Regions from separate parts of the Mycolicibacterium goodii genome, predicted to be linked through region 1. Evidence: predicted binding sites of a transcription regulator. Region 1 holds the regulator's gene; the other holds the start of a gene.
The links. The regulator LexA, encoded in region 1, represses DNA repair genes until DNA is damaged. The targets are predictions, from matches to a motif close to CGAACANNTGTTCG.
Positions count from the first base shown of each region.

Region 1 (7,234 bases):
GACTCGGTGATCCCGGTCGGCCACGCCGAGATGGCCCACGCCGCAATGCCCGGTTCCCGGTTGGAGATCTTCGAGGGTTCCGGGCATTTCCCGTTCCACGACGACCCGGACCGGTTCGTCGAGGTCGTCGAACGTTTCATCGATTCCACCGAACCCGCGGTGTACGACCAGGATCTGTTGCGCAGCCTGCTGCGCAACGGCGCCAGCCGATCGGCGATGACCGGTTCCCTCGACACCAAGGTGGCGGTCATGGAGGCCATGGACGTCGACGAGCGCAGCGCAACCTGACTTGCCGGGCGGCACCACCACGTAGCATCGTGTCATGGCCATCGACGTGACCGTATTGCGAGTTTTCACCGACTCCGACGGCAAGTTCGGCAATCCGCTCGGCGTGGTCGACAACAGCACCGTGGATCCCGCGGACCGTCAACGGATCGCCGCGGAATTGGGTTACAGCGAAACGATATTCATCGATCTGCCCGAACCGGACAGCCACACCGCGCACGCCCGCATCTTCACCCCGACCTCCGAGATGCCCTTCGCGGGGCACCCTACCGTCGGAGCCGCGTGGTACCTGCGGGACATAGGCACCCCGATCAAGACGCTGCAGGTTCCGGCAGGCATCGTGCAGGTCTCCTACGACGGGGATCTGGCCGTGGTCAGCGCCCGCTCGGAGTGGGCCCCGGAGTTCGCGATCTACGACCTGTCGTCGGTGGAGGAGTTGATGGCGGCCGATCCGGACGACTATGAAGACGACGTCGAGAACTATCTGTGGACCTGGATCGACAAGAACGAGGGCATCGTGCGCTCCCGTATGTTCGCCGCGGATCTGGGCATCCGCGAGGATGAGGCGACCGGCTCGGCCGCGGTCCGTATGACCGACTATCTGAGCCGGGATCTGGAGATCATCCAGGGCAAGGGATCGGTCATCCGCACCAAGTGGAGTCCGGACGGCTGGGTTCGGGTGGCGGGTCGCGTGGTCGACGACGGTACCCGCCGGCTCTAGGCGCCGCGGTGGGCGCGCAGCGCCTCGATCTCGCGTTCGAAATCCTCGGCGGACGAGAAGGACCGGTACACCGAAGCGAAGCGCAGGTAGGCCACCTCGTCGAGCTCGCGCAACGGGCCCAGGATGGCCAGACCGACCTCATGGCTGGGGATCTCGGGGGTGCCGAGGCCGCGCACGGCATCCTCGACCTTCTGCGCCAGGACATTGAGCGCATCGTCGTCAACGTCACGGCCTTGACATGCGCGCCGGACTCCGCGGATCACCTTCTCGCGGCTGAACGGTTCGGTGACGCCGCTGCGTTTGACCACCGCCAACACCGCGGTCTCGACCGTGGTGAAACGCCTGCCGCACTCGGGGCAGGAACGACGTCGGCGGATGGCCTGACCCTCATCGGTTTCACGGGAGTCGACCACCCTGGAATCAGGGTGACGGCAGAACGGACAATGCATCACCGCTCCTTCGTCACGCCGCCAGACCAACACTTCGAGCGCTCTTGAGCGTACCTGTGTCGGTGCGAGCTGACTCACTGCCGTACGCAGTGGTGCATATCGGCACATTTCGGCGGCGAGCGGTATTGCCGGCCAGGCCGATTCGCCGCCCATGTCGAGCCTCAGCCGACGGGAGCGATGAGGGTCTGTCCGGCGTCGAGCGCCGCGGACTCCAGTTGGTTGAGGTCACGGATCTGCTGGACCACCTGCGCGACCGGGGCATCGGGTGCGACGCGGCGGGCGACCTGCTGCAACGTCTCCCCCGACTGCACCTGCACCACGGCGAGCTCACTGGGCACCGAGACCGGGGCCGACGAGCCGAGCACTCCCCCGAACTGGGCGACGAGACCCAGCCACACGGTGATGCCCGCGGCGACGAGCGCCAGCACCACCGTGGTCACCGGGGTGATCGGGCGACGGCGGTGCGATGCGCGCGACATCAGCACGCCGGTGCCGCGGTGACGCAGTGCCGCGCCGCCGGGGCGGCCGGGTTGCGGCCCGCGGACCGGACGATCTCCGCGTGGCCGCACGCGTTGCGGCGTCGGCACGGTCCGGACGGCACCGCGGGCCGGAGTCCGGACGGGAGTCCGCGTCGCGGTGCAGCCTGCCGTCCTGCCGGTGGCGTACCGCGTGTCCATGGGGATGTCGACGGGGATGTCGACGGGGATGTCGAGGGTGGCCATCTCTTTGCCTTTCGTCCGGCGTATTCGCTCCTGTGTTCGAATATAGTCGCTCACATGTTCGAACGATAGAACGTGTGATCGAACTGTTGCGAAATATAGGACGGGGTACCGACAAGTTCGGTCGACGCCGATGGGCGGCACCCGCCCGCACATCGGGCCGACGGCAACGGCCCACGTCAAGGCGGCAGCAAGGCAATATCGAGGCGACATCACGGCGACGACACGCCTCGAACACATGTTTGATTAATGCCGAAACAGGTATTAGATTCGGCGCCATGAGCGACGACACCGGCGAGTTCACGGACGGCAGCACCGAAACTCCGGCCGAGACGGACGGCGCCGGCCGGCGCCGCGCCGTCGACAGCGGCCTCACAGAACGTCAGCGCACCATCCTCGAGGTCATCCGCGCCTCGGTGACCAGCAGGGGTTATCCACCGAGCATCCGCGAGATCGGCGACGCCGTCGGTCTCACGTCGACGTCGTCGGTGGCCCACCAGCTCCGCACCCTCGAGCGCAAGGGGTATCTGCGCAGGGATCCCAACCGGCCCAGAGCCGTCGACGTGCGCGCGGTCGATGATCCGGCGGCCGCCGCCGTCGTCACGACCGACGTGGCGGGCTCGGACGCACTTCCGGAGCCGACGTTCGTGCCGGTTCTCGGGCGTATCGCCGCGGGTGGCCCGATCCTGGCCGAGGAGGCCGTCGAGGACGTGTTCCCGCTGCCGCGCGAACTGGTCGGCGAGGGCTCACTGTTCCTGCTCAAGGTCGTCGGTGACTCGATGGTCGACGCCGCGATCTGCGACGGCGACTGGGTCGTGGTGCGCCAGCAGAACGTCGCCGACAACGGCGACATCGTCGCCGCGATGATCGACGGCGAGGCCACCGTCAAGACCTTCAAGCGTGCCCGCGGTCAGGTGTGGCTGATGCCGCACAACCCTGCCTACGATCCGATTCCCGGCAACGACGCGGCCGTGCTCGGCAAGGTCGTGACGGTGATCCGCAAGATCTGAGCCGCGGCTCTCAGTTCGCCCGTACGAAGCCGTTCGTGCGGGCGAACTCCTCACTGGCGAACCAGATCTCGGCGACGGCCTCCTCGTAGTCCTCACTGTCGGGTGCCCAATACATGCCGGTCTTCGTGTCGGCCTTGACCGGATAACCCTCCGGGGCCTGCCGCGGATCGTCCAACGGCAGGTGCAGCGCGGTGGCGCTCGGCACCGGTTCATCGAGTTCGATGGCCGCGTGACGCCCGCTCGGCGGATCACTGCGCAGGTCCGCGGGCGTCACCACGCGTGTCGGTGCGGTGTCGACGTCGTCGGGATTTTGCTGCTGTTCGAACGCCGGTCGGTTGAACCCAGCCGTGACCGGCACCGGCCCGGCGAACGCGCCTGCCGCAGCCGCGACCCCGGCGCCCGCGTCACCGGGCGCCGCGTTCTCGCGGGCCGCGTCGAAGTCGTCCTCGAAATCGTCCTCGAAATCGGCGTCGGTGTCGGTGTCGTCGTCGGTGTCCTCGAGATCGTCCTCGTAGTCGTCTTCGAGGTCGTCCGCCAGGTCGGCCTCGACGTCGGCCCGGTCGCCCTCATCGCCTTCGCTGTCGAACTCGTCGTCGTCGTCGAACTCGTCGTCGTCGATCTCATCGCGTTCGTACGCCGCGTCCACGTGGTCCCGGTCCTCGAAGTCGCGGTCGGGCGCGGGAGCCGGTGCTGCCGAGTCCTCGGGCTGATCGTCCTCATCGCCGGCGGGCCGGGCGCCGGGTGCAGCCCAATGGCTGATCGGCATCGAGACGTCGGTCGGGCCGTCGAAAGGCGATGCGACCGACTCGTTCCCGTGATCGGTGCCGGCGAACCGCGACGTCACAGCATCGTCGGCACCGTGCGCATACGGATCGGGCGCACCCGGCGTGACCGTGGGCGCCTCCTGGCGGTAACGCTCGGCGTCGAAGCGGCCTTCGCGGTAATCGTCCTGCGACCCATAATCATCCCGGCGCTCGTCGGGGCCCGCGTAGTCGTCGTAACGATCGTCGGTGTAGTGGTCGTCGCCATGATCGCCATAGTGGTCATCGTCGTAGTGGTCGTCGTAGTGGTCCCCGTCGAACGGCTCGTGGTCGAATCCGTCGCCGCGGTTACGACGCCGGTGCCACAACGCCGCACCGACCACCAGCCCGGCGAGCACGAGCACCGGGATCAGCGCGACCAGCCACCACCAGCTCCAGTGCCACGAGAACGGCTTGGAGTCCTCTTGCGGCTGCTGCGGAGCGGCAGGCGCAGGCGTCTGCGCCAGTCCAGGGATCTCCAGCCCCTCGAGGTCGGATGCGAGGTTCGCCGGCTCGGTGGTGAAGGTGTTGTCCGAGCGGTCCCATGAGATGGCGCCACCGCTGAACTTCTGGGTGATGACGTTGCCGTCCTCGGTCTGGTCGGCCGTCGGCGCGCCGAGCGTTCCAGCCGCCCCGCCCAGCTTCTCCCACGCCGCGTTCATCGCGCCGCGTACGATCACGGCGCCGTAGTCGGGCGTCCAGAAGATCACGGGCTTGTCGGGTGCGGCGAACGTGGCGATGCGACTGTTCGGCCCGAGCCCGCCGTCGGCCTCGCTGCTCGTCGGGAAGCCGAGGTCGCCCTGCGGCCCGCCCACGCTCTCGTACTTCTCCAGGATCTGGCCGCTGACCACGTTGGCCCCGGTCTCGGGGCTGAAGAAAATCTTGCCGCCCTCGAAGTTCTGGCCGAGGCCGCCCGCATCGCCGATCTTGTACACATCGCCGTCCTTGGCGCCCAACGGTCCCATCGGGCCGCCGGCCGCACGGCGCGCAGCGGCGATCGCCGAGACCGGATCGTCCGGGATCTGCAAACCGGTCAGCTGGTCGGCGAGTTCGGGCGGAACAGTGGTGAAGGCCTTGGTCTTCCGGTTCCACGACAGCTCGCCGCCGGTGAACTTCTGGCGCACCACGTCGCCGTCGTAGCTCTCGTCGTCTGACGGCACACCCAGCACACCTGCCGAACCGCCGAGCTTGTCCCATGCGGCGTTGATGGCGCCACGCACCACGCGGGCCCCGGTGGCGGGCGTCCAGAAGATCACCGGGTTGTCGGGGGCGCTGAACGTCGAGTTCCGGCTGTCCGGGGCGCGGCCGGCACCTTCGTCGATGGTGGGGAATCCGAGGTCGCTGTCGGCGGGGCCGCCCAGCGCCTCGTACTTCTCCAGGATCGCGCCCTGGACGTAGTGCGCACCGGTGTCGGGCGTGAAGAACATCTTGCCGCCGGTGAAGTTCTGGCCGAATCCCGAGCCGATCGGGTAGACACCGCCCTGGCGCGGGCCCAGTGCGCCACCGTCGCCGCCGCTGACCTCCCACGCGGAGTTGATCGCGGCGTCTGCGTCGGATTCCGGCGTCGCGGACGCGACCGCCGGTACCAACAGCCCCGCGAGGGCCACTGCAAGCAGGCCGATCGTCAGCCGCCGAACAGCGGTGTTCAGCTTCGCTCCCGGCCTCGTCATGCACCCTCCCGCTAGCTCGGCAAAGCTGCCCCGAATCTATCTCGCCGACAACTCTGCGTCAGCAGGCTCCGATTACCAAGGACCATCGCCGATCTTGACCAAAAAACTCGGACAAACTCGGTGTAATACTTCCGAAAATCCGCTGCAGAGGGAAATCCGCGCAGACAGCAGTCCAGTTTCGGCGTTGCGCCGCGCTTCGTCCGCAGCACACCCGGGCACGCTGCGCGGCGTCCGAACGCGCACGTCACGGCGGGCGCGCGAGGGTCGAGGGCCGACCGTAAACTCTCGGGTATGCCGCACTCCCCCACCAGCCTCACGCATTGGGGGGTTTTCTCCGCTGAGATCGTCGACGGCGACATCGCGGCCGTGAACCCACCCCCCGACGACGCGGATCCCTCACCGCTTCTGGGCAACATGCCCGGTTCGATCCGGCACCGCTCGCGTATCACGGGTCCGGCGGTGCGACGCGGCTGGCTGCGGGACGGGCCGGGGCCGAGCACCGAGCGCGGCGCCGACGAGTTCGTCGCGGTGTCCTCAGACGAGCTGGTCGAACTGCTCGCCACCGAACTGCGCCGTGTGGTCGACACGTACGGCAACGAGGCGATCTACGGCGGTTCCTACGGGTGGTCCAGCGCCGGTCGGTTCCACCACGCCCAGAGCCAGGTGCACCGCTTCCTGAAGATGCTTGGCGGCTACACGTTTTCGCGGCACTCCTACAGTCTGGGCGCCACCGGGGCGATAATGCCGCGGGTGGTCGGGACGCACGACGACCTGTTCAAGCGCTCGACCCAGTGGGATGTCATCGTCGAACACACCGATCTGATGGTGTGTTTCGGCGGGATGCCATTGAAGAACACCGGCATCAACGACGGCGGCACCACCGCGCATCCGATGCGCAACGCGCTACAGCGTTTTCGAAGCCGCGGTGGGCGGATCGCGTCCTTCAGCCCGCTGCGCGACGACATCGACGGCGACTGCGATTGGTTGCCGTTGCGTCCCGGCACCGATGTCGCGGTGATGCTCGGCCTGGCGTACGTGCTCGCCACCGACGGTCTGGCCGACCGGGACTTCCTCGACACCTACTGCACGGGCTACGAACGTTTCGAGCGCTATCTGCTCGGCCACGACGACGGTGTCCCGAAGTCGCCCGAATGGGCGGCACACATCAGCGGTTTGAGCGCCGACACCCTTATCGCGCTGGCGCACCGCATGGCCGCCAAGCGCACCATCGTCACGGTGAGCTGGTCGCTTCAGCGCACTCGCCACGGTGAGCAGGCACCGTGGATGGGTGTCACGCTGGCCGCGATGCTCGGCCAGATCGGGCTGCCCGGAGGGGGTTTCGGTCACGGCTACGGCTCGATGAACGAACCCGGGCTCGCACCGCTGCGCTGCCGCCTGCCGTCGCTGCCGCAGGGCCCCAACCCGGTGCGGACGTTCATCCCGGTGGCCGCCGTCACCGATATGCTGCTGCATCCCGGTGAGCCGTTCGACTACAACGGTTTACGGCTCACCTACCCCGACATCAAATGCGTGTACTGGGCGGGCGGCAACCCGTTCCACCACCACCAGAACATCCCGCG
Region 1 is NZ_CP012150.1:5,495,001-5,502,234, forward strand. Features, by position in the region: gene AFA91_RS25750 (alpha/beta fold hydrolase) at 1-288, shown strand, start outside; gene AFA91_RS25755 (PhzF family protein) at 323-1,006, shown strand; gene nrdR (transcriptional regulator NrdR) at 1,003-1,455, opposite strand; gene AFA91_RS25765 (LysM peptidoglycan-binding domain-containing protein) at 1,617-2,177, opposite strand; gene lexA (transcriptional repressor LexA) at 2,453-3,184, shown strand; gene AFA91_RS25775 (LGFP repeat-containing protein) at 3,195-5,654, opposite strand; gene AFA91_RS25780 (molybdopterin guanine dinucleotide-containing S/N-oxide reductase) at 5,946-7,234, shown strand, end outside.

Region 2 (7,234 bases), 1.0 Mb from region 1:
CATCGCCCACGGCATGCTGGCCGACCTCGTCGTCCTCGACCAGGACATTTTCACCGCTGACGACATCGCCGCGGTGCGCCCGGTAGAGACCATCGTCGGCGGCCAGACCGTCTACCGCGCCTCATGACGCCGCGCCCACCTCAGCCGACGAGCACTGCGTACCGCGGCTTGATCACCTCGTCGATGATGGCGAGGCGTTGGTCGAACGGGATGAACGCGGACTTCATCGCGTTGATGGTGAACCGCTCCAGGTCGGTCCAGCCGTAGCCGAACGCCTCGACCAGCCGGTGCATCTCCTGGCTCATGGTGGTGTCGCTCATCAACCGGTTGTCGGTGTTCACCGTGACCCGGAACCGCAGGCGTGCCAACCGGTCGAACGGATGCTCGGCGATGCTCGCGACCGCACCGGTCTGCACGTTGCTGCTCGGGCACATCTCCAGCGGAATCCGCTTGTCGCGCAACAGGGCCGCCAACCGGCCGAGCTGCTGGGTGCCGTCGGCGAGCTCGGTGATGTCGTCGACGATGCGCACCCCGTGGCCCAGCCGGTCGGCGCCGCAGAACGCGATGGCCTCATGGATCGACGGAAGGCCGAACGCCTCGCCGGCGTGGATGGTGAAGCGCGCGTTGTTGCTTCGCATGTACTCGAACGCGTCGAGATGCCGCGACGGCGGGTATCCGGCCTCGGCACCGGCGATGTCGAAGCCCACCACGCCCTTGTCCCGGAACCGGATCGCCAGTTCGGCGATCTCCCGTGACCGCGCGGCATGGCGCATCGCCGTCACCAGACAGCGCACGACGATCGTGCGTCCCGCCGCGGAGCACGACTTCTCGCCGTCGGCGAACCCGGCCAGGACCGCGTCGACCACATCGTCGAGCGACAGGCCGCCGTCAATGTGCAGTTCGGGTGCGAACCGGACCTCGGCGTACACGACATTGTCGGCGGCAAGGTCTTCCACGCATTCGAACGCCACACGATGCAGCGCCTCGGGTGTTTGCATGACCCCGACGGTGTGCGCGAACGGCTCCAGATAGCGCTCCAGCGATCCGCTGTGTGCCGCGGTGCGGAAGAACGTCGCCAATTCGTCGGCATCGGTGGCGGGAAGGTTGTCATAACCCGTTTCCCCGGCCAGATCGAGCACGGTGGCCGGGCGGAGACCGCCGTCGAGATGGTCGTGCAGCAGGGCCTTGGGGGCGTGGGTGATCTTCTCCAAACTCAGCGGCGTACTCATGCCTTCCATCATCCGGGTGAAACGCCGGCCCGTCCGTCGCTTGCCGCACACAGGCCGAGTCAGCACCGCGAGCGTGCGTGTCTGCGGGTCATTTGCCGGTGTGTCGTCGGCACTGGGCGCACGCTCGTCGACGATGAGCGTGCGGGCAGTGCTGATCCCGTGTTCGGCTGTGCGGCAATACCTTTGACCAATCTGAACCCATTGATCACACCCGTCACACACAGGGCATTTCTGTCGGTATATCGAACTAGTGTTCGAATCATGACGACGGACGTGCAGACAGTCATCGCGGCATTGACCGCCGCGATCGACGACCTGCTCGCCCTACCGTTCGCCACGCTGTCCGAAGCAGAGCTGCTCGACATCTGCGCGGGTTTGCAGGATGCCCGCAACCGCATCCCGGCCGTCGAACACAAGGCCATCGCCGCCCTGGCCGAACAAACCACCCCCGCCGCGATCGGGGCGAAATTCTGGCCCCAGGTCATGGCCACCCGCCTCGGCATCTCCGCCAAACAAGCCCGCCGCCGCTGCACCGACGCCACCGAACTCGGCCCACGCGTGTCGCTGACCGGCGAACAACTGGCACCCAAACGCCAGTACATGGCCGCCGCCCAGACCGCTGGTCAGCTGACCCCCGACCACGTCACCGAATTACTCAAGTTCTTCGACACATGCCCCCACTGGGTGTCCACCGAGCAGCAACGCCAGGCGGAAAAACAGCTCGTGGCCGGAGCCGTCGGGGCCGACCCCGAAACCGTGCGCCAAGCCGTCACCGAGGCGCTGTACCTGCTCAACCAAGACGGCCCCGCCCCATGCGACGACATCACCACCACACGGCGCGGCATCAGCTTCGGACCCCAACAACCCGACGGGTCATTTCGCCTGTCCGGATATGTCACCGCCGAATTCAAAGCCACCTTCGAACCCATCGAAGAAAAACTCGCCGCCCCCGGCATGTGCAACCCCGCCGAGGACACCCCGTGTACCTCCGGCACCCCCAGCCAACACCAAATCAACACCGACGACCGCACCGCCCCCCAACGCCTACACGACGCACTACTCACCGTCGGCAAACGTGTACTCGCCAGCAAGACCCTCGGCCAGATCAACGGCCTGCCCGCCACCATGCTCATCACCACCACCCTGCAAGAACTCCACAACGCCGCCGGCGTGGCGATCAGCGCCGGCGGCACCAAACTGCCCATCGCCGACCTCATCCGACTCGCCGCCCAGGCCTACCACTACCTGGCCGTCTACGACCAACACACCGGCATCCCGCTCTACCTCGGCCGGGCCCGCCGCACCGCCACCGCCGGGCAACGCCTGGCGATCTGGGGACGCGACCGCGGCTGCACCCGCCCCGGATGCACCGCCAACGGCTACCGCTGCCAAGCCCACCACGCCAACACCGACTACGCCAACGGCGGGCAGACCGACGCCGATGCCCTGGCCCTGGCCTGCCCCAGCGACAACCGCCTCGTCGGCGACCAACCCAACAAATGGACCACCCGCATCAACCACCACGGCCAATGCGAATGGACCCCACCCAAACTCCTCGACCGCGGCCAACACCGCACCAACACCTACCACCACCCCAAAAAACTCCTCACCGACACCACCACCAACGACACCAGCAGCGGCAACAACAACGACCGCCCTAACAGCGACCGCAAAAACCAAGAGACAGACGACGACGATCCCGGATAGCCAGCGCGGCTAGTCGACGCGGTCGATGATCAACGGCAGCTGTCGAGGTGCCGCGTCCTCGACGGTCCAGGCACCGTCGAGGACGCCGAGCGCGGCCGGCAGCCGATCGGCGGTGTCGGTGTAGAGCGTGAAGAGAGGTTCGCCCGCGGCGACGGGTTCGCCCGGTTTGCGGTGCAACCGCACTCCGGCACCGGACTGGACGGGCTCACCGGGCTGGGCACGACCGGCACCCAGACGCCAGGCCGCCATCGCCACACCCATCGCATCGATGTCCCCCATGACGCCGCCGCGGGGCGCGGTAACGGTCTCGGAGACCGAGCCGAGCGGCAGCGGTTGGCTCAGGTCGCCGCCCTGGGCGGCGACGAGGGCACGGAAGCGGTCCATGGCAGACCCGTCGCGCAGCGTGTCGGCGGGGTCGACGCCGTCGACGCCTGCCGCGTCGAGCATCTCGCGGGCCAACGCCAGCGTCAGCTCCACGACGTCGGCGGGCCCGCCACCGGCGAGCACGTCGAGGGACTCGGCGACCTCGACCGCATTGCCGACCGTGCGCCCGAGCGGCCGGTTCATGTCGGTGAGCAGCGCCCTGGTGGGCACGCCGTAGGAGTTGCCGAGCTCGACCATGGTGCGGGCGAGCTCGCGGGACTCCGCCTCGGCCTTGAGGAACGCGCCACGCCCGACCTTGACGTCGAGCACCAGCGCACGCGCCCCTTCGGCGAGCTTCTTGCTCATGATCGAGCTCGCGATCAACGGGAGGGACTCGGTGGTGGCGGTGACGTCGCGTAGTGCGTAGATCTTGCGATCGGCCGGCGCCAGCTCACCGGCCGCGAAGATCGCCGCGCCCACGTCGCAAAGCTGTTGACGTATCTGGCTTTTGGTCAATTCGGCAGTGAAGCCCGGGATCGCCTCGAGCTTGTCGAGGGTGCCCCCGGTGTGACCGAGTCCGCGTCCGGCGGCCTGGGGCACCGCGGCACCGCAGGCGATCACCACCGGCAGCAGCGGGATGGTGAGCTTGTCCCCGACACCGCCGGTCGAGTGTTTGTCGACCAAAGCCAAAGGCCTGCCGTCACGTTCAAGATCGGTGAAGTCGAACCGCTCCCCCGACTCCACCATGGCGGTGGTCCAGCTGGTGATCTCGCCCGGCGTCATGCCACGCAGGAAGATCGCCATGAGGAGCGCCGACATCTGTTCGTCGGCGACCCGGCCGTGGGTGTAGGCGTCGATCACCCAGTCGATGGCGGCGTCGGACAGCACACCGCCGTCGCGTTTGGTTCGGATGATGGTCGGCGCGTCGATACCCGGATCGTACTGACCCACGAACCTACTCGTCGGTAACCCAGCGGCGGCGCGCCGCGCGCCCGGAGCCCTTGAACCGCTTGACGTTAGCGCCGCTCAAGATCGTCGGGGCCGAACGCGTCCGGCAGCAGCTCGCGCAGCGGTCGCGGACCGTGCGGGTGATCGATGAGCAACTCGGGTCCGCCGTGTTCCAGCAACACCTGTCTGCAGCGTCCACACGGCATCAGCACGGCCCCGTCGGGACCCACACAGGACAGCGCGACGAGGCGTCCGCCACCCCCGGAATGCAGGGCGCAGACCACAGCGCACTCGGCACAGAGACCTAGGCCATATGAGACATTCTCCACATTGCATCCGGTGACTATTCGGGCATCGTCGACCAGAGCGGCGGCGCCGACCGGAAACCCCGAATATGGCGCATACGCGTGCCGAGAGACCGCAATTGCATTGTTGCGCAAGGCATTCCAATCGACGTCTGTGTTCATGTCGTTTTCACCGGCCCATTTCTGAATGCATTCCGAAAACCCCCGCTCAGCGCGCCGCGATTAGGATAGGTAAGCCTAACTTCGCCCTGGTTAACCCGCCAAACGGCTACACCGTAGTTCGTTCGGGTCTACAAATGGGATTAGAGTCGCCCCGATGGTTTGGGGCTAGTCGACAGACCGGTCCCAGACATCCACCGATGGCGTTGGAGGGACCGATGAGTACGCAGACGGAGGTACCGGCTCCGCAACCCAAGAAGACACGCCGGCGCACCCTTTATCGCGGTGATCCGGGGATGTGGTCTTGGGTCTTGCACCGCATTACCGGTGCCACGATTTTCTTTTTCCTTTTCGTCCATGTTCTCGATACCGCCCTGGTCCGCGTGAGCCCGCAGGCCTACAACGAGGTCATCGAGACCTACAAGACCCCGATCGTCGGCCTGATGGAAATCGGCCTGGTCGCCGCGGTGCTGTTCCACGCACTCAACGGCATCCGCGTCATCCTCATCGACTTCTGGGCGCAGGGCCCGCGGTACCAGCGACTGATGCTGGCCGTCATCGCAGGCATCTTCGCGGTGATCTTCATCGCAGCAGTGGGAGTTATCGGTATGCACATGGTGGAGCGGTTCCTGTGAGCGCGCCAGGGGCAGGCGAATCCCGCCTGGGGCGCCCGGCGCCCGTCATGGAACGTGAACACGATCGTCCGGCCGCGCTCGATCACCCGCGCGCCCCGCGCAGGCCTCGCGGCATCCCGTACTTCGAGAAGTACGCCTGGCTGTTCATGCGGTTCTCCGGTATCGCGCTGGTCTTCCTGGCGCTCGGCCACCTGTTCATCATGCTGATGTGGCAGGACGGCGTGTACCGGATCGATTTCAACTACGTCGCCCAGCGCTGGGCCTCGCCGTTCTGGCAGATCTGGGACATGGCACTGCTCTGGTTGGCAATGATCCACGGCGCCAACGGCATGCGCACCATCATCGGTGACTACGCCCGCAAGAACACCACGAAGTTCTGGCTGAACTCGCTTCTGCTGCTGGCGACCGGTTTCACGTTGGTGCTGGGCAGCTACGTGCTGGTCACCTTCGACGCGAACATTTCATAAAGGACGCAGGATGATTCAGGAACATCGCTACGACGTCGTCATCGTCGGCGCAGGCGGCGCGGGCATGCGGGCGGCAGTCGAGGCAGGCCCGCGGGTGCGCACCGCGGTGCTGACCAAGCTGTACCCCACGCGTAGCCACACCGGTGCAGCGCAGGGCGGCATGTGCGCCGCGCTCGCCAACGTCGAAGAGGACAACTGGGAGTGGCACACCTTCGACACCGTCAAAGGCGGCGACTACCTCGCCGACCAGGACGCCGTCGAGATCATGTGCAAGGAAGCCATCGACGCGGTCCTCGACCTCGAGAAGATGGGGATGCCGTTCAACCGCACCCCGGAGGGCCGCATCGACCAGCGCCGCTTCGGCGGGCACACCCGCGACCACGGCAAGGCCCCGGTGCGCCGCGCCTGCTACGCCGCCGACCGCACCGGCCACATGATCCTGCAGACGCTGTATCAGAACTGCGTCAAGCACGACGTGGAGTTCTTCAACGAGTTCTACGCACTCGACATCGCATTGACGGAGACCCCGGCGGGTCCGGTCGCCACCGGCGTCATCGCCTACGAGCTGGCCACCGGCGACATTCACATCTTCCACGCCAAGGCGATCGTGTTCGCCACGGGCGGGTCGGGCCGGATGTACAAGACCACCTCCAACGCCCACACCCTCACCGGTGACGGCCTCGGCATCGTCTTCCGCAAGGGACTTCCCTTGGAAGACATGGAGTTCCACCAGTTCCACCCGACGGGCCTGGCCGGACTGGGCATCCTGATCTCCGAGGCCGTGCGCGGCGAGGGCGGCCGGCTGCTCAACGGCGAGGGCGAGCGATTCATGGAGCGCTACGCGCCCACCATCGTCGACCTCGCGCCCCGCGACATCGTGGCCCGCTCGATGGTGCTGGAGGTCCTCGAGGGCCGCGGCGCAGGCCCGAACAAGGACTACGTCTACATCGACGTGCGCCACCTCGGTGAGGATGTGCTCGAGGCCAAGCTGCCCGACATCACCGAGTTCGCCCGCACCTACCTCGGCGTCGACCCGGTCAAGGAACTGGTGCCGGTGTACCCGACGTGCCACTACGTCATGGGCGGCATCCCCACCACCGTGCACGGGCAGGTGCTGCGCGACAACACCAACGTCATCCCCGGCCTGTACGCGGCCGGTGAGTGCGCGTGCGTGTCGGTGCACGGCGCCAACCGCCTCGGCACCAACTCGCTGCTGGACATCAACGTGTTCGGTCGCCGCGCCGGTATCGCCGCCGCCGAGTATGCGCAGAACCACAACTTCGTGGACATGCCAGAGAGCCCGGCCGAGATGGTGGTCAACTGGGTCGGCGACATCCTCTCCGAGCACGGCAACGAGCGCGTCGCCGACATCCGCGGGGCGCTGCAGCAGTCCATGGACAACAACGCCGCGGTGTTCCGCA
Region 2 is NZ_CP012150.1:6,538,126-6,545,359, forward strand. Features, by position in the region: gene AFA91_RS30535 (amidohydrolase) at 1-127, shown strand, start outside; gene AFA91_RS30540 (adenosine deaminase) at 141-1,229, opposite strand; gene AFA91_RS30545 (HNH endonuclease signature motif containing protein) at 1,491-2,936, shown strand; gene AFA91_RS30550 (thymidine phosphorylase) at 2,946-4,250, opposite strand; gene AFA91_RS30555 (cytidine deaminase) at 4,316-4,714, opposite strand; gene sdhC (succinate dehydrogenase, cytochrome b556 subunit) at 4,930-5,346, shown strand; gene AFA91_RS30565 (succinate dehydrogenase hydrophobic membrane anchor subunit) at 5,394-5,813, shown strand; gene sdhA (succinate dehydrogenase flavoprotein subunit) at 5,824-7,234, shown strand, end outside.
Region 2: a site for LexA is predicted at 1,473-1,486, ahead of AFA91_RS30545 (HNH endonuclease signature motif containing protein). Genes of this name have one in related genera too.